DNA from 4 places in the Halopseudomonas litoralis genome. Region 3 is predicted to be linked to each of the others. Evidence: predicted binding sites of a transcription regulator. Region 3 holds the regulator's gene; each other region holds the start of a gene.
The links. The regulator FliA, encoded in region 3, starts transcription of late flagellar genes. The targets are predictions, from matches to a motif close to CTAAAGTTTNNNNNNNNNNNGCCGNTAA.

Region 1 (5,956 bases), 1.3 Mb from region 3:
AGCGGTAGGTCCCCGGTTCGAATCCGGGCTCGCGCACCATTTCTCTATATCCGCAGCAGAATTTTGCCCATTTCCGGGCCTCCCGGCCCGCTCGTAGCTGCTATCCTGTGTAACGAATGACTTTTGTCCGGCAGCAACAATGCTGTCATTTTCGCCGCGCTGCCGGTGTCCCAGCTTAACGGGAGCTTCCATTGCCCAGTACCTTCGCCTCCTTTTCGTCGCTGTATTTCTCCACGTTGTTGATGCTACTGGGCAGTGGTCTGCTCAGTACCTATCTGGGGCTGCGTCTATCCGCTGCCGGCGTGAGTGAGATCTGGATGGGTGTGCTGATGACCGCCTATTACGTCGGCCTGGTCATGGGAGCGTCTGTAGGGCACCGGTTGATCGCCCAGGTCGGGCATATCCGTGCCTTTGTTGCCAGTGCAGGGGTAGTGACCGCTTCGGTGCTCGGCCACGCGTTGACCTCCAGTGTGGAAGTCTGGATGGTGCTGCGCTGGCTGGTGGGTGTGGCGATGATGTGTCAGTACATGGTGCTGGAAAGCTGGCTGAATGAGCAGGCGGAATCGCATCAGCGGGGTAGGGTATTTGCGGGCTACATGTTGGTGACCTTCCTCGGTCTGGGCCTCGGGCAGCTGGTGTTGACCATGATGCCCGAGCTCAGCGTACGCCATATCATTCTGGTAGCCATGTGTTCTTCATTGTGCCTGGTGCCGGTGGCGGTAACCAAGCGTCTGCACCCGGCGCCTCTGCATCCGGCGCCGCTGGAGATACGGCTATTCGTCAAGCGTATCCCCCAGGCGTTGGCAACCATAGGCGTGGCCGGCCTTTTGCTCGGCTCTTTCTATGGCCTGGCGCCGGCCTACGCCAGTTCCGTGGGCCTGGATACCGAGCATGTCGGGGTGTATATGGCGGTCACGATCGGCGCCGGTCTAGTGGCGCAGTGGCCGGCGGGGTGGTTGTCTGATCGTCTGGACCGCAGCCGGATGATTCAGGTGAACGCGGTTATCCTGACCACGATTGCGCTGCTCATTGCACTGGTTGCCTGGCCACAGATGTTGCTGCTGTTGACTGCATTGTTCGGCCTGCTGGCCTTCACCCTGTACCCGCTCGCAGTGGCGCTGGCCAATGACCACGTCGAACAGGAAGAGCGGGTGTTGTTATCAGCGATGCTGCTGGTCACCTTTGGCCTGGGTGCGAGTATCGGGCCGTTGCTCGGATCGGTGCTGATGAAGGTCGGCGGTGCGCCCATGCTGTACGTGTTCATGGCCTGCAGCAGCCTGCTGCTGGTGGTGGTTGTTCGGCCCGAGCGGGTTACCGGCAAGCATCTGGTTGACGAGGCGCCGATTCAATTCATGCCTGCTGCCGGTAACCTGGCCAGCTCGCCGCTGGCAGCGGCCATCGACCCGCGGGTCGACGAGCAGGTGGTTATTGATCAGATGCAGGAAGAGGTTGATGTTCAATCGCAGCCGGTGGACGAAGAGGATGACGATCACCGACCGGCCTGAGCGGGAAGCTGCAGCTCGGCTTTTCTAGAACAGGTCTTCCTTGGCCAGGCGGCGCGCTTCGCGCTGGAGATAATGCACGAAGCGATCGATATGTCGCTGGGCCTGGGCTCCGGGGTGGTGAAAGCGCAGGCCGACATCTGTGGTATCCGTGGCTTCATGGTATTCGCGGTGCCGTATCTCCACATTGATGTCGAGGCGGATAGTATCCGGCAGCAGTAGCCGACTCAGCTCATAGCATTCACCCGGTTGCAGCGATTGGACGTGATTACCTGACAGCCGCGCCTTGCAGCCGGTCGCGGAAATATCCAGCAGCTCTCCCTCGAAGCGCCGTTGATGCGTGGCGTGGATCAGTTCCAGGCAGGTGTCGATGCTGCGTTGCACGTTGGCGCGGTAGGCGCCGCGGCGCTGATGGTAGATCAGTTGGGCGGGCAGCGGCATGCTGAATGCGGGAGTACCTTCCACCAGCACCTTGTGTGCGTCAGCGCCTTGCCAGCGCATATGCACGCCATCCAGCCATGCATCTATCCGAAACGCTTCGCCCTGATCGGCCCATTTATCGCCGATGGACGGGATCATTTCATCAATGAGCAGAGCATCATTCACTGTATCGACGTCGACGATATAGCTTTGCACGATCTGGCTGCGGCCATCGAAGGTGACATTCAACGGGGTTCTTGATTGCTGCAGGTTCTTCAGCAGGGAATGGATTTCGATACTGGTGGTGACTTCCCGGGGAGGCTGCGGGGTGGAAGCTTGTTCAAATAACATTGACACGACGGGTTCTCGTTGGCAGTTGAGTCAATGGAGCTGGCATTTCATGCCAGCAACATCCATGTCAGGCGCGGCTTATCGGGCGTTGGGACGCTGTTCGACTGGCATTGCCGCGGCGATCATACACATTCTGGCTGGCTTCGCCCTGATTGCGCAGCAGGTCCAGGAGGGAGGAGTTGATATGCTGACTGTGGTGAATCAGCCTGGCGTTGTGCATATTGGCGCTCTGGCAGCGCTCGGCAGCGGCCAGAAAATCAGCATGATGGTCAGCCAGTGCCGGCGCGTTCGAGGCGCGGATAAAATCGGTCAGACTCTGGTTCTCGGGTTTGCCGAGCGCCTTGCATTGCGCGGAAAGAGCCTTTTCGTCGGCAGCCAGGGATTCAATCAGCGGTGCCTTGGCCCGGGTCAGTGCGCCAAGTCTGTCCATGTCCTGATCGAGCAGGGCCTGTCTTTCCTGGTCAAGCAATTCGGCGAACTGCTCGCAGTGGTCTGTGGCTCGAACAAAAAGCTCGCTGAGATCCTGCATCCTTCATTCTCCGCTGGTTTGCACGGCCACCATCACATCACTGTTCGAGAGCGATCAGCTTGTCGGCGATCCGGTTGCTGTCAACCTGGTAACTGCCGTCGGCAATGGCTTGCTTGATTTGCTCAACGCGTGCGCTGTCGACTTCCGGCAAATCACGCAGGCGTTCTTCAATCGCCTGCAGTTGCTGAGCCTGGTCGCTCAGCTTGACCTGTGATTCGGTTGCAGGTGCGCTGGTGCTCTGTGTCTCGGCAGTCGGGCGGTCCGCTACATCACGCTTGCCGACAGCCGCGCCGGTCTGGTTGCTGCGTGCGGCGCCATTGGTGCCGCTTGTATTGAAATCTATGACCATGATTTTGTCCTCAGAACCTGAATGCCTACTGCTGTAACGGCTGCAATCGGCAGAACTTTAGGGGTCTGGGTTATAAAATGTGTGACCGAGTGCACACTTTGTGCGCTTGGGCAATGACAGCCAGTATAGCCGATTCGGGGCAGGTACATCACATCGCCACTTCGACCTGGCCGGGACCGATGATACGTGCTCTGACTACACGATCGGAGCGGAGGTTGCGTACCCGGATCTGGCTGCCGGTACTGCCGCTTTCCAGTGCTTCTCCCGGCATGCGCACCGACACTCGGCTATTGGCTGCGCTGATGACCACTTTGTCGCCGCGCTTGACCGTCTCGTCCTGCTCCAGCTGGCTGGGGTTGAGTACGGTATCGGCGGCAATCGGGCGGCGCACGCGCATGCCGATGGCCTGTTCCGGCTGCATCAGATAGCCGCCACTGAGGTTGCCGACGTTGCGCTCGCGCAGGGTGATGTCCTGCGCGGCAATGACGCCATGTCGCGGCAGCGGGCGCGTTGTCACCAGCACCTGATGATACAACTCCACCGTGGCAGGCACGAACAACCGCCATTGCACCTCGCTGTCGCAGGTGACCCGTACGGTGACACGTCCGACCGGTACGTCGGGACTTTCCAGGCTCGCCTGAATCGCATCGGCTGGACACAACGGCAGGCGCAGGCGCGGGTCGAGTCTGTTCACCTTTATCTCGAAACGTGCGTCACGGGTGCTGGCCGCCAGATGTGTGGCAACTTTCTGCTCAAGATAATGGGTGGTGGTGCCGATAAGCTGATCAATAAGCGGACTGGCACTCAGACTGCCGGCACTCAGCAGCGCAAAGAACGCGATCAGTCTGGTTGTAAGTGCCGATAACTGCATGGAATCCAAACCTTACCCCAGGGGTGACGCACGTCAGAATGTCGGCGTCTCTCTATTGAAGGGTGAAGCCAAGCAAGGACCATGCCGTTCAAACAGTATTCAGAGGAGTTGATTGATGGCGGGCATAATGGACTCGGTGGACAAACGCACTCAACTGGTCGGCCAGAATCGACTTGAGTTGTTGTTGTTCAGACTGGGCGGTCGTCAGCTGTACGGCATCAACGTGTTCAAGGTGAAGGAGGTGCTGCAATGCCCCCGCCTGACGCTGTTGCCCAAGCTGAATCCGGTGGTACGCGGTGTGGCGCATATTCGCGGTGGCACCTTGCCGATCATTGATTTGAACCAGGCGACCGGTGGGCGTGCGCTGGAGGATTTGTCCAGCGCCTTTGTCATCATCACCGAATACAACAATCGGGTGCAGGGCTTTCTGGTGCGAGCAGTAGAGCGCATCGTCAACCTGAACTGGTCCGACGTACACCCGCCACCACGGGGCACCGGTCGCGATCATTATCTGACCGCGGTGACGCGGGTGGACGAGCAGATGGTGGAAATCATTGACGTCGAGAAGGTACTGGCCGAGGTCATCGCCGGAGAAGAGTCTGTGCCGCAGCGCGCTGCCGATGCAAAGGTGCTGACACAGGCAGCCAGCCACAAGGTGCTGGTGGTTGACGACTCAGCGGTGGCGCGCAAGCAGGTTGCTCGGTGTCTGGAAACCCTGGGGATTGAAGTGGTTGCCCTCAATGATGGTCGCGAGGCGCTGAACTGGCTGCGGGCGCAGGCTGATGCCGGGGTGCAACCGGCCGATTCGCTGCTTATGATGATCTCGGATATCGAAATGCCGGAGATGGACGGCTACACTCTCACTGCCGAGGTGAGAACCGACCCGCGGATGAAAGACCTGCATATCATGCTGCACACATCACTCTCCGGCGTATTCAACCAGGCGATGGTGCGCAAGGTCGGGGCGGATGATTTTCTGGCGAAGTTCTCTCCCGACGATCTCGCCGAACGGGTCATTCAACGATTGCAGGTGGTAGGCGAGGCATAATGCGTGAGGGTGTTCCTCATGCATCTGGATTGGAGCATTGTGTGTGACGGCAGTTGATCAGAGCTTCAACCTGTTCCGGGACTTTCTTGAAAGGACCTGTGGCATCGTGCTCGGTGACAATAAACAGTATCTGGTGGCCAGCCGGCTCAACCGGTTGCTGGAGCAGCGAGGTATCCGAGACCTTACCGAACTGATGCGGCACATGCAGCAGCAACCGCATTCGGGGTTGCGTGAGGTCGTCGTAGACGCCATGACCACCAACGAAACCCTGTGGTTTCGGGATGTCTACCCGTTCGAGATCCTGAAAAGCCGGCTGATTCCCGAGTTCATCAGCAATCAGCCCGGGCAACGCCTGCGCATCTGGTCGGCCGCCTGTTCATCAGGGCAGGAGCCCTATTCACTGAGCATGGCCATTGATGAATATGAGCGCGCCAACCCGGGGCAGCTGCGCGGTGGTGCGCAGATTATTGCGACCGAGATTTCCCCCAGCATGCTGGCAGCTGCCAAGGCTGCGCAGTATGACAGTCTGGCCATCGCCCGCGGTCTGTCCCAGGAGCGCTTGACCCGCTATTTTGACGAGCTTGCGCCGGGCCGCTGGTCGGTGAAAACGCCGGTACGCAGCCGTGTGGAGTTTCGTCAGCTCAACCTGCTCGACAGCTACAGCATTCTCGGCAAGTTCGATATCGTGTTCTGCCGCAATGTGCTCATCTATTTTTCCGCAGACGTCAAAAAGGACATCCTGCGCCGCATCCATGCCACACTCAAACCCGGTGGCTACCTCATGCTCGGCGCCTCCGAGGCATTGAATGGTCTGCCGGAGTTATACCGCATGGTGCAATGCAGCCCGGGAATCATCTACCAGGCCCGTTGAGTTCCGCTGTTTGCC
Region 2 (5,956 bases), 1.4 Mb from region 3:
ATGACTACCGGCAGGTGCGCATCCCATTTATCGATCTGCTCCAGCAGCCCATCTGCGCCAACCGGATGCTGACACTGGCCCAACACCACACATTTTACCGCCGCGGCAGAAGGCAGATGCGCGTCCACGTCCTGCTGCCACGCGGAAGACGTAGTAAACAGCGTGTCTTCTCCGAGAAATTCGAGAATCAGGTTGAGGTTGTGGCGGCTTTGAGAACAATCGTCAATCAGGAGAATATGGCTATTGAGCTGCATGAGAGGCAGAGAGTCCTTTTGGTTTACACGCACAAAGCAATAGCGCTGGCACAGCGCCATAATTGCGGGTACAGGACACAAGGTAGAGCGATTAGACGCACCAGTCAAATACTTGGCGCACTTTCTGGCGTTATCGGTCGGATAACTTATTAGCAGCAGGAACTAATGTTACTTTTTGATGTCATGGTGCCAGAAAAGCTCATCTTGATCCCACCGTCAAGTAAACATCTGATAAACCTTGGCGCCCTGTTTGCTACGCTGCACACCCTGCAGCTCCTCAGCCAGCTTGCCCTGCACCGCCTGGCACAGACCGATAACCTCACGGTAGGTTTCTGACAGCGAACCCAGCAACTCGGCAAGCAGTGCCTCGTCACGGTCAGGTTGCGCCATGGCCTGCTGCACCAGCTCGCGGCACAACCGGTCCAGCTCACCCACCTGCTGCCAGTCACCTGCCTGCACAGCGGTGATCAGCGCCTTGTGGGTCTCCTGCAATTGTTCAACGGCAACGGCCATGGATAATCTCCTACAGAGCTCAGGACTGGCGAATGCCATCCCAGCCTTCTTTGATTTCACGCAACAGTCTGGCGACATCATCCAGCATGCTCGGGTCATTCTTCAGGTTAGCCTGACTCAGCCGCTGCTGCATGAAAGCGTAGAGATTATCCAGATTCGCCGCAATCTCGCCACCCTTCTCGGTATCCACCGCCTCACGCAGGCCACCAATAATGCCCATCGCCTTGCCAATCAGCTCACCCTTGAGCGCGATATTACCGTACTCCATCGCACCCTTGGCCTGCGCAATGCGCTGCAACCCGCCTTCCAGCAGCATCTGGATCAAACGATGCGGGTCAGCCTCACTCACCTGAGCGTTAACGTTGACGGTCTGGTACTGCTTCATTGCGTAGGCATTCATATGACAGGTTTCCTGAAGATCTGTTGCAGATACTTCAGTTATCGGCAGCGGGTGGGAAACTTGAGGGGGAATTTTGAAGCTAGCGGGCTTCCGGGCTGTAGCGCGCCTGCGCTACGCCTTACGGCCTAGCCCTCGACGCCCACAATACCACTGCTGAATCGGGACGTAGAGCGTGTGGAGCGATCAAAACGCCTTACTTCGGCTCGATCGCATCCCAGCCTTCCTTAATCTCTTCCAGCAACACCTGCACCTCATCCAACGACCGCGGCGTCTCATCCAATGCCACCCCTGCCAGCTTGCGGGTCATGTAGTCATACAAACCATCCAGATTCTCGGCAATCTCCCCACCCAGCTCCTTGTCCAGCGACGCCTGCAGCGCACCGATAATGCTGATGGTACTGCTCACCGCCACACCCCGACGCTCCGGATTACCGGTCGCCTGGGCATGACGCGCAAGCTTGATGCGCTCAATGGCACCATTAAGCAGCAGCTGAACCGCGCGGTACTGGGAGACTTCCTGGGCCAGGTTGACTTGTTTGTAGGTGTCGATGGGGCTTTTCATTATTTATCCTGTTTTACGACGCCAGGCAGGCTGTCGAGTTGGGCGGTCAGGAAGGAGCTGGTGCTGCTCATTTGCGATACCAGCGAGTCCATGGCGTTGAATTGTGCGAACAGGCGCGACTCCAGCTTGGTCAAGCGCATCGTCAGCGCCTCACGCTGATCATCCACGCTGGATATGGTGTTCTGCAGCGCCTTGGTGCGGTTGTCCAATACGCCACCGCTTTCGGTATACGGCTTCACCTTGTTTTCCAGCCGCGCCATCAACCCCTGCTCGCCGGTAAAGAAGGCGTTCACCTGCTCGAAGTTATTGTCCAGCGCCTTGTTCATTTTGGTGTTATCCAACGCCAAGGTGCCGTCGCGCTGTGTACTGACACCCAAGTCAGCCAGAATGCGGATACCCTGACCACTGGCCGGCGAACCCAGCTCACTTCGCATGGCGCTCATGAATGAACGTACCGATGCGTCGCCTACCAGCGCGGCAGCCAGTGGCTCGGTATCGTCGCCACCCACCTCTGTCACACTGGTCAGCGTATTCACGCTCCCCAGCATCTTGTTATAAGCATCGACAAAGTCGTTGATCGATTTACGAACGCCGGCCTTGTCCTCGGTCACACCCAGATTGATTGTCTCGGCATTGTCCTGGGCCTCTTCCGACTGCGCCTTGTTCAATGTCAGCGTCACACCTTCAATGGCGTCTTCAACGGTATTGCTGGCACTGCTCAGGTTGATACCATCAATCGCCAGATTGGCATCGCGTGAATAGCTGATGACCCGTGCTGCCCGGGGATCATCCGGGGTGATCGGTTCAAAATCAGCCTCAGTACCCGATGGCGGCGCAAACGCCAGCGTGTCCAGCTCACCAGTGGCATTCGATACCGCCACGCTGATGTCATTACCGGTGCCCGCCTCACTCGAACTCAACACCAACCGCGCCCCGCCCTCACCGTTCGGGTCATTGACGATGGTCGCACTCAGCCCGCTGTCCTTGCCCGCTGCGTTGATCGCATCGCGGATATCGGTCAGGCTGGCGTCGGACACGTCGATACTCAGCGACTCCTCGCCTGCATTGATGGTCAGAGTACCGCTGCCGATGGCGTCACTGGCACTATCAAAACCGGCCAGCGCCACCTTGCTGCTCTGCGCCAGGTTGAATACCTGCACGTTGTAATTGCCGGCAACGGCCTTGGAGTCCGCTGTGATGCTGACAATATCCGCTGCGCTGGAAGTAGCACTGCGCTTTTCAAACAGCGCCGGATCATTGAGCTTTTCGAGGGCAGTCTGAAAGGTCGACAACGCACTGCGGAACTGCCCCAGCGCAGATACCTTGGAGGTAGTGGTTTTTTCCAGCCGATCAAGCTGCGCCGTCTTCGGTGCCGCTTCCGCGTTCACCAGCGCCTTGACCATGCCGTTGACGTCCATACCTGAACCGATACCGGTAATTGCCATAACCCTACCCTCTGCGACCGTTTATTGACGCTTCGCTTGCAAAAATGAAAACCTCAAGCAATAAAGCACAGATCGTGCCAATACGCCCCCCTCTCCCCTCGCGGGAGAGGGGCCAGGGGAGAGGGGGAACCAACCCTCAAACCTCTCCCCGAAACAAAACACTGTTCATCTCAGCCAGATTCTCCGCCAGCCGCAACGCTTCCTCTGAAGGCATCTGCCGAATAACATCGCCAGTACTCGCCTCCGTCACCTTCACTACCATGCGCCCACTTTCATCATCCAGCTGAAACTGGATATTCCTAGCAGCCACATCCACATATTCCTGCATCTCCTCCACCGCCGCCAGCACCTGCTCGCGGTCCGGTTCGGTCATGCTGTCATTCTCCCGCGTCTCGCTCGCCGGTTGGGCGACAGTCACGGCTGTTATCTCGTTCGTTCTGGCAGCAGGCGCAACAGCCCCCACCCCAGCCCTGTTGTTGAGCGATCCCATATCCATGGTTTTTCCTCCACACAGGACAAAGCGGGAGAAGAGTCGCCCCTTCCCCCGCCAGTCATACTGCTAGCTTACCTTAGCCCAGCAGGCTGAGGACCGCTTGCGGCAGTTGGTTGGCCTGAGCCAGCATCGCAGTACCCGCCTGCTGCATGATCTGGTTCTTGGCCAGGTTGGCAGACTCTGCAGCATAGTCGGTGTCCATGATGCGACCGCGGGCGGCAGAAGCGTTCTCAGCAATGTTCTGCAGGTTGCTGATGGTGGAGTCGAAGCGGTTCTGCACCGCACCCAGCTTGGCGCGTTCGCTGTCGATTTGCTGCATGGCACCGTCGAGGACCTGGATGGCTTGTTGTGCGCCTTCGGCTGAGGTGATGTCGAGGTTAGAGACAGAGACCTCTTCCTCCACACCCTCAAACTTGCCTTCAGGTGCCGCTTCAACTGTGGTCTTCAATCCTAGCGCGGCCAGACCGGTACCGTCAGCACCGTCCTTGACCGTAAAGGACTCATTGCCCGAGAACAGCTCAAGCGTACCGTCACTCTTTACACTGGCGCTGACGCCGGTGCTGGCAGTGTTGATTGCAGTAGCAACCGCTTCCATATCGCTATTAGCAGCCAGCTTGACTTCAGTACCGTTCAGGTTGATCGAGGTGGCTTCCTGCAGCTTGGCTGAGGTGGTGCCAGAGGTCAGACCGATAGTACTCAGCGAGCCCGCAACATCATCAGCCAGCTCGATGCTCTCGCCCTTACCATCAGAGGAAGACAGCACCACGCGCCCGTTCTCGTCTTTAGCCGTCACGCCGGTTTCCGAAGTCTGATCGTTGATCGACTTCACCACCGCCGTAATATCATCACCCTTATTGAAGGAGATGGTGACATCGTTGAGCTTGAAGCTGCCATCTTTGGCTGCGCCGCCGTTGGAGGCTGCACCTGCTTCGACCGGCCTAGGGGTGGATCCCTCAGTCAGCCCCAGAGCATTGCTGGTAGCGCTGGCGACAATGTTGAAATCAACCTTCGAACCCAGTGCGAGTTCGCCCTGATCATTCACCGACGCTGTCACACCAGTAGTAGTGGTGTGCTCATTAATCTTCCCGACTACATCAGTCAGCGTATCGCCTGCGTCTAGCGTGATGCCGGTTTCACCAATGGTGAGGTCACCTGCGGCACCTACGTCAAGAATTGCGTCACGCAGGTTTGTGGTGCCGGTGACACTACTCCGAGAGGCAGCTCCAGTGGCATCGGCAACCAAGCCAGTGTTATTGCCAGCACCAGTAACATTAAAGGCTGAAGTACCTTGCAGCTTCAGAGCACCGGTCTCAGCATCCACACTCGCGGTTACGCCGGTATTTGTGGTGTGCGCATTGATCTGCTCAAGAACACCGCCGGCACCTTCAAGGCGACCGGTTCCACCTTCTGTTGGCGCCAGTTCAATATCGGTTACCGTACCACCAACATTCAGGCTAAGAGTGCCGCTGACTTTTGGCAGTGTAAACGCGCCTGCTGACCTGTCCTCAGCAGGCGTATTGCCAGTTGTCAATCCCAACGCCTCACTGGTAACGCTAGCAGTGACGGCAATGCTGTAATCCGAACTCAACTGAATATTACCATCGTCAGTAAGCTCAGCGTTTACACCAGTGGTAGAGGCTCGTTCGTTAATTTTTCCAACTACCGCTTCTGCATCGTCTCCTTCTGCCAGAGCTATATTGATGCCATTCAGATTCAGATCACCTGCGGTTGTGTCGCTCAGGGTAGCAGGTGGGGTCCCCACGATCGACGCATCACTCGACACTGCTATAGAAGCACCCGTCGCAGTAGACGGCGCGAATTTGTTGGCTGCACCTGTAACCGATGCACTCAGCATGCTTTCCCCACCGCTGACCTTGGCCGAGCTGAAGCTGCCTTTCAGCGCAGAAGCACTCACACTGCTCAGACCAAAGGACACTGTCTCGTTGGCATTGGAGCCGATCTGGAAGCTGGTATTACCCATGGAGCCGTCAAGCAGCTTCTTGCCACCGAAGGCAGTGGTTTCGGAGATACGGGTCAGCTCACCGGACAGCGAGGAGAATTCCTGTTGCAGAGCGGCACGCTCGGTTTCGCTGTTGGAACCGTTGGCCGATTGCAGAGCCAGGTCACGCATACGCTGCATGATGTTGGTCGATTCCTGCATCGCACCTTCAGCAGTCTGAGCGATGGAAACGCCGTCGTTGGCGTTCTTCACCGCCACGTTCAGACCATTGATCTGGTTGGTCAAACGGTTGGAAATCTGCAGGCCAGCCGCATCATCTTTCGCGCTAT
Region 3 (5,956 bases):
CCGAAGATATGGGTGGTCAGGTCAAGCGGCAGATGTTCGCGTCCCCCAAGGCGCTGGGTATCGCCGCGGCCATCATGATCGTCATGGGCCTGATTCCGGGTATGCCGCATTTGTCCTTCCTGAGCCTGGGCGCCTTGGCTGCTGGCGGTGCTTATCTCATTGCCAAGCGACAGCGGCTCAAGGTGGAAGCGGAGCAGGCTGCCGAGCAGCAGCAGGCGCAACAGCCGGCGCTGCAGCGCCCGGAGAACCGTGAGCTGGGCTGGGATGATGTAACCCCGGTTGACATGGTCGGGCTGGAAGTCGGCTATCGGTTGATCCCCCTGGTTGACCGCAGTCAGGGCGGGCAGTTGCTGGCGCGAATCAAGGGTATTCGCAAAAAACTGTCACAGGATCTGGGTTTTCTCATGCCCTCCGTGCATATCCGCGACAACCTGGATCTGGCGCCGAACGTTTATCGCATCACCTTGATGGGTGTCGGTTTGGCGGAAGCCGAAGTACATGCCGACCGTGAGCTGGCGATCAACCCGGGGCAGGTGTTCGGTGAGATCAAGGGCATTCCGGGCAAGGACCCGGCATTTGGTCTGGATGCGGTGTGGATCGAGTCCATGCACAAGGATCAGGCGCAATCCCTGGGTTACACGGTGGTCGATGTCAGCACAGTGGTTGCTACTCACCTTAATCAGATTCTCTACAAGCACTCCCACGAGCTGCTTGGTCATGAAGAGGTTCAGCAACTGCTGAAGGTGCTGGCCAAGGCCTCGCCCAAACTTGCCGAAGAGCTGGTGCCGGGGATCATTTCCCTGTCCGGTCTGCTCAAGGTATTGCAGGGGTTGCTGCAGGAGCAGGTGCCGGTGAGGGACATTCGTACCATTGCCGAGGCCATCGCCAACCAGGCGGGCAAGAGTCAAGATACCGGCGCTCTGATCGGCGCCGTGCGTATCGCATTATCGCGCTCCATCGTGCAAAGCATTGTCGGGCTTGAGTCCGAGCTGCCTGTGATTACCTTGGAGCCAAGGTTGGAACAGATATTGCTTCAGAGTCTGCAGAAGGCTGGGCAAGGCAATGATGACGGCATTCTGTTGGAGCCTGGTATGGCGGAGAAACTGCAACGTTCGCTCGCGGACATGGTGCAGCGCCAGGAAATGCAGGGCAAACCGGCGATATTGCTGGTCGCCGGCCCGGTACGCAACATGATGGCAAGGTTTGTCAGATATGCGGCGCCCGGAGCGCAGGTATTGTCCTACCAGGAGATACCCGACAGCAAACAGGTCACCATCGTTGCCACCGTCGGACAGAATTGATTTACACAGGGGTGAGGTCAGGCCATGAGAGTCAAACGTTTTTTTGCAGCAGACATGCGCTCGGCAATGAAACTGGTGCGCGACGAGATGGGCGCGGAAGCGTCCATCATCGCCAACCGGCGAGTAGCCGGTGGGGTCGAGCTGACCGCAGCGCTGGATTATGAAGCGCCGCGCCTGACGCCACCCACGCCCGGCTTGGATCTGGAGCTGAAGAAGACCCAGGAACGCATCATCAGTGCCCGGGCCAATCTCCAGGACGGCGAACGCCCGTCCGAGGGCCCCAGCGTGAACCGTCAATTGTTCGGTGACAGCATGCGCCAGGCAGCAGAGCAGGGCTCGCCGGTGGCGCGTGATCTACTGGAACGGCTGCACAGTGAACGCGCAGCGCCCACAGCACCCGCAGAAACAGCAGCCAGGTCTGCCCCTCCGGCCACTGATGATTTCGACGCTATGCGTTCGGAAATCGCCGGGCTGCGCGACATGCTCGAATCCCAGCTGGGTGGCCTGGCCTGGGGTCAGGTCAATCAGCATCAGCCGCGACAGGCCAGCCTGTGGCGCCGGTTGGTGCACCTGGGGCTGCCCCCGGAGTTATGCAAGGAATTGTTGGCCAAGGTGGTCGATGTGACCGACGTGCGCCAGGCCTGGCGCCTGTTGCTGGCACATCTGGCCCAGGGTGTTCCGGCCATGCGTGAAGAGCTGATCGATCAGGGTGGCGTGATTGCGCTGGTCGGACCGACCGGTGCCGGCAAGACCACCACGCTGGGCAAGCTGGCGGCGCGCTATGTCCTCAAACACGGCAGCCAGAGCGTGGCGCTGGTGACCATGGATACCTATCGCATCGGCGCCCATGAGCAGTTGCGCACCCTGGGCCGCATACTCAACGTACCGGTACGAGTGGTGGATGAACAGAACAGTCTGAATGATGTGCTGGAGGAGTTCGGCAACAAGCGTCTGGTGTTGGTGGACACGGCCGGGCTGCAGGCGCAGGATCCGCAATTGCGCGGGCAGCTCAGCGAGTTGGCAACACAAGGCTCGCGTATCAGCACCTTGTTGGTATTGGCGGCCACCAGCCAATATCGTGTGCTCAAGGCGGCATGGCACAATTACCGCTGCTGCAACCCGGTGGGTTGCATTCTGACCAAGGTGGACGAGGCAGCTACGCTGGGCGAAGCACTGGGGCTGGCTATGGAGCAACGTCTCCCGGTAGCCTATGTAGCTGATGGCCAGCGTATACCCGATGACCTGTCCCGCGGTGTCGGGCACCAACTGGTCAGCCGCGCCGTAGGTCTGGCAGGTAATGAGATGGCAGCTGACCAGACCATGGCCGACGTTTTTGCCGGTATACTCCATAGCCAGCGCGCAAGTTAACGATTTGATAAAGGCGACAGCATAGATGGGCAATCATCCGGTTCAGGTAATCGCAGTTACCGGCGGCAAGGGCGGAGTGGGCAAGACCAATGTGTCTGTCAATCTGGCCCTGGCGCTGGCCGATCTCGGGCGTCGCGTGGTGTTGATGGATGCGGACCTGGGGCTGGCCAATGTCGATGTGCAGCTGGGATTGCGACCCAAGGCGACCTTGGCCGATGTGCTGGCGGGCAACTGCGACCTGCGCGAAGTGTTGATCAACGGGCCGGGCGGCATCCGCATCGTGCCCGCCGCCTCGGGTGCCGCAGAAATGGTCAATCTGGGGCCGCGTGAGCATGCCGGGCTGATCCAGGCGTTCAGTGACATAGGCGATGAAATGGACGTGCTGATCGTCGATACCGCTGCCGGTATTGGTGATTCGGTAGTCAGTTTCGTGCGCGCAGCTCAGGAGGTGATCGTGGTGGTGTGTGATGAACCCACCTCCATCACCGATGCCTATGCCTTGATCAAGCTGCTCAACCGCGACCATGGCGTCACCCGTTTCAGGGTGTTGGCGAACATGGTTCACACCCCGCAGGAAGGCCATAACGTTTTCAACAAGCTGCTGCAGGTGACTGATCGCTTCCTGGAAGTGGCTCTGCAGTATGTTGGCGCCGTGCCCTACGATGAGTCCATCCGCAAGGCCGCGCAGAAGCAACGCGGGGTCTACGATGCCTTTCCGCGGAGCAAGGCCTCGCTGGCCATCCGCGGCATCGCCCGCAAGGTCGATGCCTGGCCACTGCCTTCCAGCCCGCGTGGGCATCTGGAATTTTTTGTGGAGCGCCTGGTGCAGCGGACCGGAATACCGTCATGAGCAGGGGGGCAGGAGGCGGTGTCAATATGTACGCGCGCACCATGGGCGCTGCCACCGAGCAGGACCGTCTGGTGCAGCAGTACGCACCGCTGGTCAAGCGTATTGCTTTCCATATGCTCGCCCGCCTGCCCGCCAGTGTGCAGGTGGATGACCTGATTCAGGCCGGAATGCTCGGTCTGCTGGAAGCCTCCCGCAAGTTCGATCACGGCAAGGGTGCCAGTTTCGAGACCTATGCCGGCATCCGCATTCGCGGCGCCATGCTGGATGATGTGCGCAAGGGCGATTGGGCCCCCCGCTCGGTCCATCGCAATACCCGTCTGGTCAGTAGTGCGATCCGCGCCGTTGAGACGAAAGTTGGACGTGACGCTAAAGATCACGAGGTTGCGGCCGAATTGGATATGAGCCTCGAAGATTATTACGCGATTCTCAACGACACGGCCGGCAGCAAGCTGTTCAGTTTTGAAGATCTGCTCGAAGCCGGCGCGCCGACCGAGGTTGGCGCCGACCATGAGCCCTTCGATGGAGTGGAGGACGAACGCTTTCGCAAGGCATTGGCCGAGGCGATAGACAAGCTGCCCGAACGCGAGCGGCTGGTGCTGTCGTTGTATTACGACGAGGAGTTGAACCTCAAGGAGATCGGCGCGGTGCTCGGCGTGAGCGAGTCCAGGGTCAGTCAGTTGCACAGTCAGTGCGCAGCGCGTCTGCGCGGGCGTATGGCCGACTGGCGCGACGGCTGAATCAGCGCTCACAGCATCTGGCTGGTCAGTGACAACAGTTTCGCGAAGTGTATGGGGCACAGACCCTCGCTGCACTTCTTCTGGTTTGTATGGAGGTCGACTTGGACAAGAACATGAAAATTCTCATCGTCGATGATTTTTCGACGATGCGACGCATTATCAAGAATCTGTTGCGTGATCTCGGTTTCACCAATACCGCTGAAGCAGACGATGGCACCACCGCGTTGCCGATGCTGCAAAGCGGTAATTTCGATTTTCTGGTGACCGACTGGAATATGCCCGGTATGAGCGGCATCGATCTGCTGCGTGCGGTGCGTGCGGACGAGCGCCTGAAGCACCTGCCGGTGTTGATGGTGACGGCTGAAGCCAAGCGCGACCAGATCATCGAAGCGGCTCAGGCTGGAGTCAACGGCTATGTAGTCAAGCCATTCACGGCGCAGGCACTCAAGGAAAAAATCGAAAAGGTTTTTGAGCGGGTCGAGGCCAGATGAATTCCGGGGGCAAGTTATGGCACTGAGCAGTAATCCCGGCCAGACGATCGCCGATGAGTTCGAGCATTCCCTTAAAAGCAATGCCCGGAAACTGGTGGATCACCTCGAAGAGGGTGATTACCGAGAGGCAGTACTGGTCATACACGAGATCAACCAGGCGCGCGATCGCGGCCTGTATTACGAGGTCGGCAAGCTTACTCGCGCACTGCACAACTCGATTGTCAATTTCCAGATCGACACTGTGCGTACGCTCGATAGCGAAGCTGAAGCCGCGGAAGCATCGAAGATTTCCGACGCCTCTGATCGTCTCGACTACGTGGTCAGGCTGACGGACAAGGCTGCCAATCGGACCATGGATCTGGTCGAGAGCAGTGCGCCCGTGATATCGGCGCTCGGCAGGGAAGCGACGACTCTGCGGGCTGAATGGGCACGATTGCAGCGGCGGGAAATGAGCGCGGCGGAATTCCGCGAGCTGTCACGCAACATTCTGGCGTTTCTCGAGCGCAGCGAACAGCACAGCGGTGAAGTGTCGGCGAATCTGAACGATATTCTCATGGCTCAGGACTACCAGGATCTCACGGGGCAGGTGATCAAGCGTGTCATCACGCTGGTGCATGATGTCGAGGAAAGCCTGTTGAATCTGGTGCGCATGGCGGGTCACGTCGATCGGATCGCCGGTATTCAGCACAACCTGGCTGGACTGGATGAAAGAAGATCATCGCACCAGGGTGAAGGTCCGCAGATTCATGCCGATAAAAGGGATGACGTGGTATCGGGACAGGATGAGGTCGACGACCTGCTGTCCAGCCTTGGGTTCTGAGGGAGTATTAAATGAGCTTTGATGCAGATGAAGAGATTCTCCAGGACTTTCTGGTAGAAGCTGGGGAAATTCTCGAGTTGTTGTCGGAACAGCTGGTCGAGCTGGAAAACCGCCCCGGCGATACCGATCTGCTCAATGCCATTTTTCGTGGCTTTCATACGGTCAAAGGTGGGGCCGGCTTCCTGCAACTGGATGCGCTGGTTGATTGTTGCCACATCGCTGAGAATGTCTTCGACATTCTGCGCAAGGGTGAACGGCAGGTCGATGCCGAGCTGATGGATGTAGTACTGCAGGCGCTGGACACCATCAACAGCATGTTCGCTCAGGTACGCGAAGGCGAGGTGCTGACGCCTGCCGAGCCGCAACTGCTGGCTGGTCTGTCCGCGCTG
Region 4 (5,956 bases), 1.5 Mb from region 3:
GACCGACTGGTCATCGTGTTTGCCCCCCTGCCCACCCCGCACAGCAATCTGATCGACCGCTACCTGGTCGCAGCCGAACAGGCTGGGCTGGAACCTCTATTGGTACTGAACAAGGCTGACCTGCTGGATCAGGGTGACTACGCCCATATCCGCGCCTGGCTGGACGACTATGCCCGCCTGGGTTACCGCACACTGTGCCTGTCGGCCGGTTCCGGTGAAGGGCTGGACGGCCTGCGCGAAGAACTGCGTGATCACGTCAACGTGCTGGTCGGCCAGTCCGGCGTGGGCAAATCATCCCTGATCAATGCTCTGCTGCCGGACGTGGATCTGCGTGTCGGTGCGTTGTCGGAAATGACCGGCAAGGGAACACACACCACTACCACCGCACGGCTGTTTCACTTTCCCGCCGGCGGCGACCTGATCGACTCTCCCGGCATTCGCGAGTTCGGACTGACTCACATCACGCCGGATGACCTGCTGGAAGGTTTTATCGAGTTCCGGCCGTTTCTCGGACATTGCCGGTTCCGGGATTGCCAGCATAAGCATGAACCCGGCTGCGCATTGCTTGAGGCGGTGGCCAGCGGAGAAATCTCAGCCAGCCGAATACAAAGCTATCGGCATATTCTCACCAGCCTTGGCAGCAGCTGAGCTACTGCCCCATCAGCTGCAGCGGCTGGCCTGCATCCTCGAACAGGTTGCGCGGAGGCTGCGCTGGCTGCTCAGGCAATAGCGGAGGTTGATCAGACTCCACGGCCGGTTCTTCCCGGAATTCCGGCACCCCCTCGGCTGCGGACGCCGGCTCCACCATGGGACTTTCCTGCTCCGGGTCCGTTTCTACTGCTGTACCACCCGCCTGGCGCGCCATATCCTGTTCCGCACGCTTGTTCATGACCACAATATCGATCCGCCGGTTGATCGGATTGAGTGGATTCTCGGGGTCGAATAATGCCGAATCGGCATACCCCACCACCCGCGCCACCTGATGCTCGGGATAGCCGGCTATCAATAGTGTGCGTCGCGCCGCATTCGCCCGCTGAGTCGACAGCTCCCAATTGCCGTAATCCGGGCGCCGGGTATAAGGCATGGCATCAGTGTGGCCACTGATGCTGATCTTCTTCGGCACCTTGGCGATAGTATCGGCCAGGGTCAGCAGAATCTCCTCGAAATAAGGTTGCAGTTCAGGACTGCCGCTGGCGAACATCGGCCGGTTTTCCGCATCGACTATCTGGATGCGCAAGCCTTCCAGGGTGAACTCCATCAGAATCTGGTCACGGAATCGCTGCAGAACCGGCTCGGTGTCGATCTTGTTCTGCAATTCCTGCAAGAGCAGATCCAGCTCACGCAGCTCCATCTTGTCCGGCAAGGGTTCGATCTTCGGCTCCACCGGCAGCGGCGGCGGCTCGATATCGGCGACCATTTCGTTGAGGGTGCGTTGCGGCGCCGGGACCGGTGAGCCACCCAGATCAATCGGGTGCGGACTGCCGCCATCGAAATTGATCGGGTCCTTGAAATACGCGGAGACCATTTTCAACTGTTCCGGCGTGGCCACCGTCACCAGCCACATCACCAGGAAGAACGCCATCATGGCAATCGCAAAATCGGCAAAAGCAATCTTCCAGGAGCCGCCGTGGTGGCCTCCCGCCTTGCGGCTGACCCGTTTGACGATAATCGGCTGGTCGTTGTTACTCACCGATCAACGCCCCTTGACCGAGGTTTCCAGCTCGGCAAAGCTGGGGCGCTGATCGGGCAGCAATGATTTGCGCCCGAACTCCACCGCCAGCGCTGGCGGCAAACCCTGCGCGCTGGCTACCAGACACATCTTGATCGCTTCGTAGGTATTGGCTTCCTCTGTGGCTTCATGCTGCATCGCCGCGCTGAAAGGGCCGACAAACCCATAGGCCGCCAGAATGCCGAGAAAGGTGCCCACCAGCGCCGTACCCACCTTCTCGCCGATCAATGCATTATCCGCCTCGCCAAGAATGCTCATGGTGATCACGATGCCCAGAACGGCAGCGACGATACCGAAACCCGGCAGCGCATCAGCGACCCGGTTCACCGCATGGGACGGCTCGCTCAGCTCCTCGGTGAGCGTGGAGATTTCCACATCGAACAGCGCCTCCAGTTCGTGCGGCGCCATGGTGCCGGTGGACATGATCCGCAGGTAGTCACAGATGAAAGCCGTCATGTGGGCATCCTTGAGGATGGCCGGGTACTTGACGAAAATCGGGCTTTCCTGCGGCTCTTCGATATCCACTTCAATCGCCATCATGCCCTCTCGGCGGCTCTTGTTGAGGACTTCATAGAGCAGCCCGAGCACGTCCAGATAGAAAGGCTTATTGAAGCGGTGGCCGAAAAAGATGATCGGGATCTTGCGGAACACCGCCTTGACCGTCGCCATGCTGTTGGCGACCAGAAAGGCGCCCAGGGCAGCGCCGAGGATGATCAGGATTTCGAACGGGTGCCACAATGCGGCCAGTGCCCCTCCAGACAGCATGAATCCACCCAGCACACTGACCAGCACCACCACATAACCTGCGATTTTCAGCATAAAAACTGCGATCCCCAATAAACACATTCTGCCTGGCGCACTGCCAGCGCAGCGAAATAATCATGTTCGCGTTATAGTCAGCGAGCCGCAACGCAGAGCGCTGATTCCGGCCACTGCGACTATATCGGCGACCGCCTCTCAATCCTGAACGCAATTCGTAACCGAATAATGCCATTCATCGCATTGGCATTTCAGGCTGAATTCCGGTTTTGATTGTTTTTGCTCTGTATAATCCTTCTCAACAACTAAAAGGCATCCCTTGGAACTGGAAAGACCATGACCACGTCCCCACTACCTTTGCTCCTGGAGCCGGGCCAGCTGCCCAGCCCGCTTGATCCCAGCCTGTTTCGGCTGGTGGATCTGAGTAAATCCGAGCAGTATCTGGCCGGCCATATCCCCGGTGCCGTACACCTGCCGCCCAACAGCATCACCACTCCTGCGCCGACGCCGGGTTTTCTGCCTGATGTGGACAGCCTGCAGCAGATCTTCGGTGCGCTGGGTCATCATTCCGAGCTGCATTATATTGTCTATGACGACGAAGGCGGTGGCTGGGCCGGACGCTTCATCTGGATTCTCGACAGCATCGGCCACACCCGTTACAGCTACCTCAATGGCGGTCTGAAAGCGTGGCAGGCTGACGGTCGACCGCTGGAACAGGAGGTTCATCAGGCCGAACCGACCCAGCCGACACTGACGACCAATGACGAACACACGGTGACGGCAGAAACGCTGATGGCAGAGCAGAACCACCCTGACCGGGTGATCTGGGATGCCCGCTCGCCGGCGGAACATCACGGCGAGAAAGTGCTGGCTGCCAAGGGCGGGCACATTCCCGGCGCGATCAATTTCGAATGGACCGCTGGCATGGACCCGCAGCGCGGTCTGCGTCTGCGTTCCGATCTCGCCGAGCAGCTATCGGCGCTGGGTATTACCTCTGACCGGGAGGTGGTCACCCATTGTCAGACGCACCACCGTTCCGGCTTCACTTATCTGGCGGCCAAAATCCTTGGCTATCCACGGGTCAAGGCCTATGCCGGCTCCTGGTCCGAATGGGGCAACCACCCCGACACTCCCGTTGAACTCTGAGGCTGTTACCGCATGCGCAATCGCTTGTTCATTACTTCGCAATACCTGTTGCCGCAGCACCAGTTATCACGCCTTGCCGGTGGGCTGGCCAATTGCACCTGGAGCTGGGTAAAAAACCCCTTCATCAATTGGTTCGTCAAGCGCTACCAGGTCGACATGAGCCAGGCGGTCGAGCCGGACCCGACGGCCTATCGCTGCTTCAATGACTTCTTCACCCGCGCCCTGCTGCCCGATGCAAGGCCACTGGATGAAGGTGAGAAAAGCATCCTGTGCCCGGCCGATGGCGCGATCAGCCAGCTTGGTCGTATCGAGCATGGCCGCATCTTTCAGGCCAAGGGTCAGAGTTTCAGCGTGCTGGAGCTGCTTGGCGGTAACCCGCTGCATGCCGAGCAGTTTCAGGGCGGCGAGTTTGCCACCGTCTACCTGTCGCCCAGCGACTACCACCGCGTACATATGCCATTGGGTGGCACATTGCGGGAAATGGTCTATGTACCAGGTAAACTGTTCTCGGTGAACCAGACCACCGCAGAAAATGTGCCGGAACTGTTTGCGCGCAATGAGCGGGTGGTGTGTCTTTTCGATACCGATGCTGGCCCCATGGCCGTGGTATTGGTGGGTGCAATGATTGTAGCCTCGGTGGAAACCGTATGGGCCGGACTGGTCGCCCCGCCACAACGCCAGTTGCGCAGCGAAGCCTATGGCCATAGCGCACCGGAGCTGGATCGCGGCGCGGAAATGGGCCGTTTCAAACTCGGCTCCACGGCCATCGTATTGTTCGCCCCCGGGCATGCCCGCTGGGATGAACATCTGACAGCGGGAAGCTTGGTGCGCATGGGTCAGAAAATGGGCGAACGGCTCAACCCCTCCAGCTGAAGCGCTCCACCCGGCCCCGCTCCTTGCAAGCGGGGCCGTTAGCAGGTCAATCCAGTACGCGGAACGATGCGAGCATTGCCGGTATTCCGGGGAGCATGCCGATCGCCAGCATCACTGCGCATAGCCCGACGAACATCACCGAGGGAATCACCCAACGGTCCAGTCGGCACAGGCCTTGGCCACGCTCGCGATCGCCGATGAAGCCCATGTTGTCGAGCAGCATGGTCAGCGACCAGCCGAACACGGGATTCACCAGCGCAGACGAAAACACCACGATAGCAGCTGACTGCGAAGTCTTGCCCTCACGGGTCATCTGCATGCCGGCCTCCAGCAACGGCAGAAAAACCCCCACCAGCAGTGCCACGCTCAACACCGGCGGCCAGACCGCCAGATCCATCGGATACCCCCAGACAGCTGCCACTATGCAGAGCACGCCGGTGAGCACCGCACCCGCAGGAATCGGACGCTTGGCAATGGCTGCCGGCACCATGAAGGTCCCCCAGGAAGAGGCCAGGTTGCCGCCGCCCAGTGTGGTACCCACCAATTGGCGGATCGACGCCACACGCATGGTGTCGTCAATATTCATCAGGGCTTTCCGCGCCTTGGGCGGATAATTGAGCTGCTGGAAGATGCGATGCCCCAGAAAGTCCGGCGACCACATGGCCACGGCCAATATGGCAAAAGGCGCCACGGCAATGAAATGGTGCAGCTCCGGCAGCCCGACCTGCCAACCGGTCTCCTCACCCCACCAATAGGCCGGATTCATGTTCGGAATTCCCGGCTCGGTCGTGAATTCGAAGGGCGCACCCAATGCCAGAGCGATGCAGGCGGCCATGATGCAGCCCAGCGGGATGGCCAGCCAACGCAGCCGCCAATGCTCCAGCAGGGCGTACATGACGATGGTGGCAAATACCACGATAAAGGCGATATGCCCCATACCGAAGCCGTCAGCCCAACTGAACAGGACCTTGATCTGCGCGATGACGCCGATAAAGCCCAGATAAAGCAACAAACCGCCACAGACACCGTCGCTGGTCAGCCGCGCCAACAGACTGCCGCCGCGCAGCAGTGCCAGCGCCAGCCCGAACACGCCGACCAGAATCCCCAGTGCCATGGGGTGCCCACCGGAGGCCACGATCAGCGGGATCATGGGAATCAACGGCCCATGAGTGCCCGCAAGGTTGGCGGTCGGAATCAGAAAGCCGGAAAACAGGATAACGAAAAGCACTGCTGCGATGATCATCTCGTAGCGGGCGTTTTCGATGACGAACTCACTGGATAACCCCAGCGGTCCGGCGAAGGCGCCAACGATGGCAGCAACCATGACAATCTTGCCGATGGTCGCCGCCATGGCGGGAACCCAATCTTCAAACTCGAAGCGGTAGTCACGGAACGGCAGGTTGGCGCGCCAGCGCCGCGGTGCCAGAATTTCCAGTTCATGCTCAAGGT

Region 1: flgM (flagellar biosynthesis anti-sigma factor FlgM) is a predicted target of FliA. The motif match lies at 3,185-3,212, and genes of this name have one in related genera.
Region 2: fliD (flagellar filament capping protein FliD) is a predicted target of FliA. The motif match lies at 3,196-3,223, and genes of this name have one in related genera.
Region 4: motA (flagellar motor stator protein MotA) is a predicted target of FliA. The motif match lies at 2,670-2,697, and genes of this name have one in related genera.

What each region holds. Positions count from the first base shown of each region.
Region 1 is NZ_LT629748.1:2,190,620-2,196,575, reverse strand. Features, by position in the region: tRNA gene BLU11_RS10700 (tRNA-Arg) at 1-39, shown strand, start outside; gene BLU11_RS10695 (MFS transporter) at 192-1,505, shown strand; gene BLU11_RS10690 (flagellar brake protein) at 1,530-2,273, opposite strand; gene BLU11_RS10685 (flagella synthesis protein FlgN) at 2,341-2,802, opposite strand; gene flgM (flagellar biosynthesis anti-sigma factor FlgM) at 2,840-3,151, opposite strand; gene flgA (flagellar basal body P-ring formation chaperone FlgA) at 3,300-4,022, opposite strand; gene BLU11_RS10670 (chemotaxis protein CheV) at 4,138-5,070, shown strand; gene BLU11_RS10665 (CheR family methyltransferase) at 5,114-5,941, shown strand.
Region 2 is NZ_LT629748.1:2,272,480-2,278,435, forward strand. Features, by position in the region: gene BLU11_RS11045 (sigma-54 dependent transcriptional regulator) at 1-254, opposite strand, end outside; gene BLU11_RS11050 (flagellar protein FliT) at 471-767, opposite strand; gene fliS (flagellar export chaperone FliS) at 787-1,167, opposite strand; gene fliS (flagellar export chaperone FliS) at 1,361-1,729, opposite strand; gene fliD (flagellar filament capping protein FliD) at 1,729-3,174, opposite strand; gene BLU11_RS11070 (flagellar protein FlaG) at 3,311-3,670, opposite strand; gene BLU11_RS11075 (flagellin N-terminal helical domain-containing protein) at 3,744-5,956, opposite strand, start outside.
Region 3 is NZ_LT629748.1:874,267-880,222, forward strand. Features, by position in the region: gene flhA (flagellar biosynthesis protein FlhA) at 1-1,301, shown strand, start outside; gene flhF (flagellar biosynthesis protein FlhF) at 1,326-2,669, shown strand; gene fleN (flagellar synthesis regulator FleN) at 2,695-3,519, shown strand; gene BLU11_RS04340 (RNA polymerase sigma factor FliA) at 3,516-4,256, shown strand; gene BLU11_RS04345 (chemotaxis response regulator CheY) at 4,370-4,747, shown strand; gene BLU11_RS04350 (protein phosphatase CheZ) at 4,764-5,567, shown strand; gene BLU11_RS04355 (chemotaxis protein CheA) at 5,579-5,956, shown strand, end outside.
Region 4 is NZ_LT629748.1:2,376,988-2,382,943, forward strand. Features, by position in the region: gene rsgA (small ribosomal subunit biogenesis GTPase RsgA) at 1-648, shown strand, start outside; gene motB (flagellar motor protein MotB) at 650-1,690, opposite strand; gene motA (flagellar motor stator protein MotA) at 1,694-2,548, opposite strand; gene BLU11_RS11590 (rhodanese-like domain-containing protein) at 2,825-3,634, shown strand; gene asd (archaetidylserine decarboxylase) at 3,647-4,507, shown strand; gene BLU11_RS11600 (DUF3360 family protein) at 4,554-5,956, opposite strand, start outside.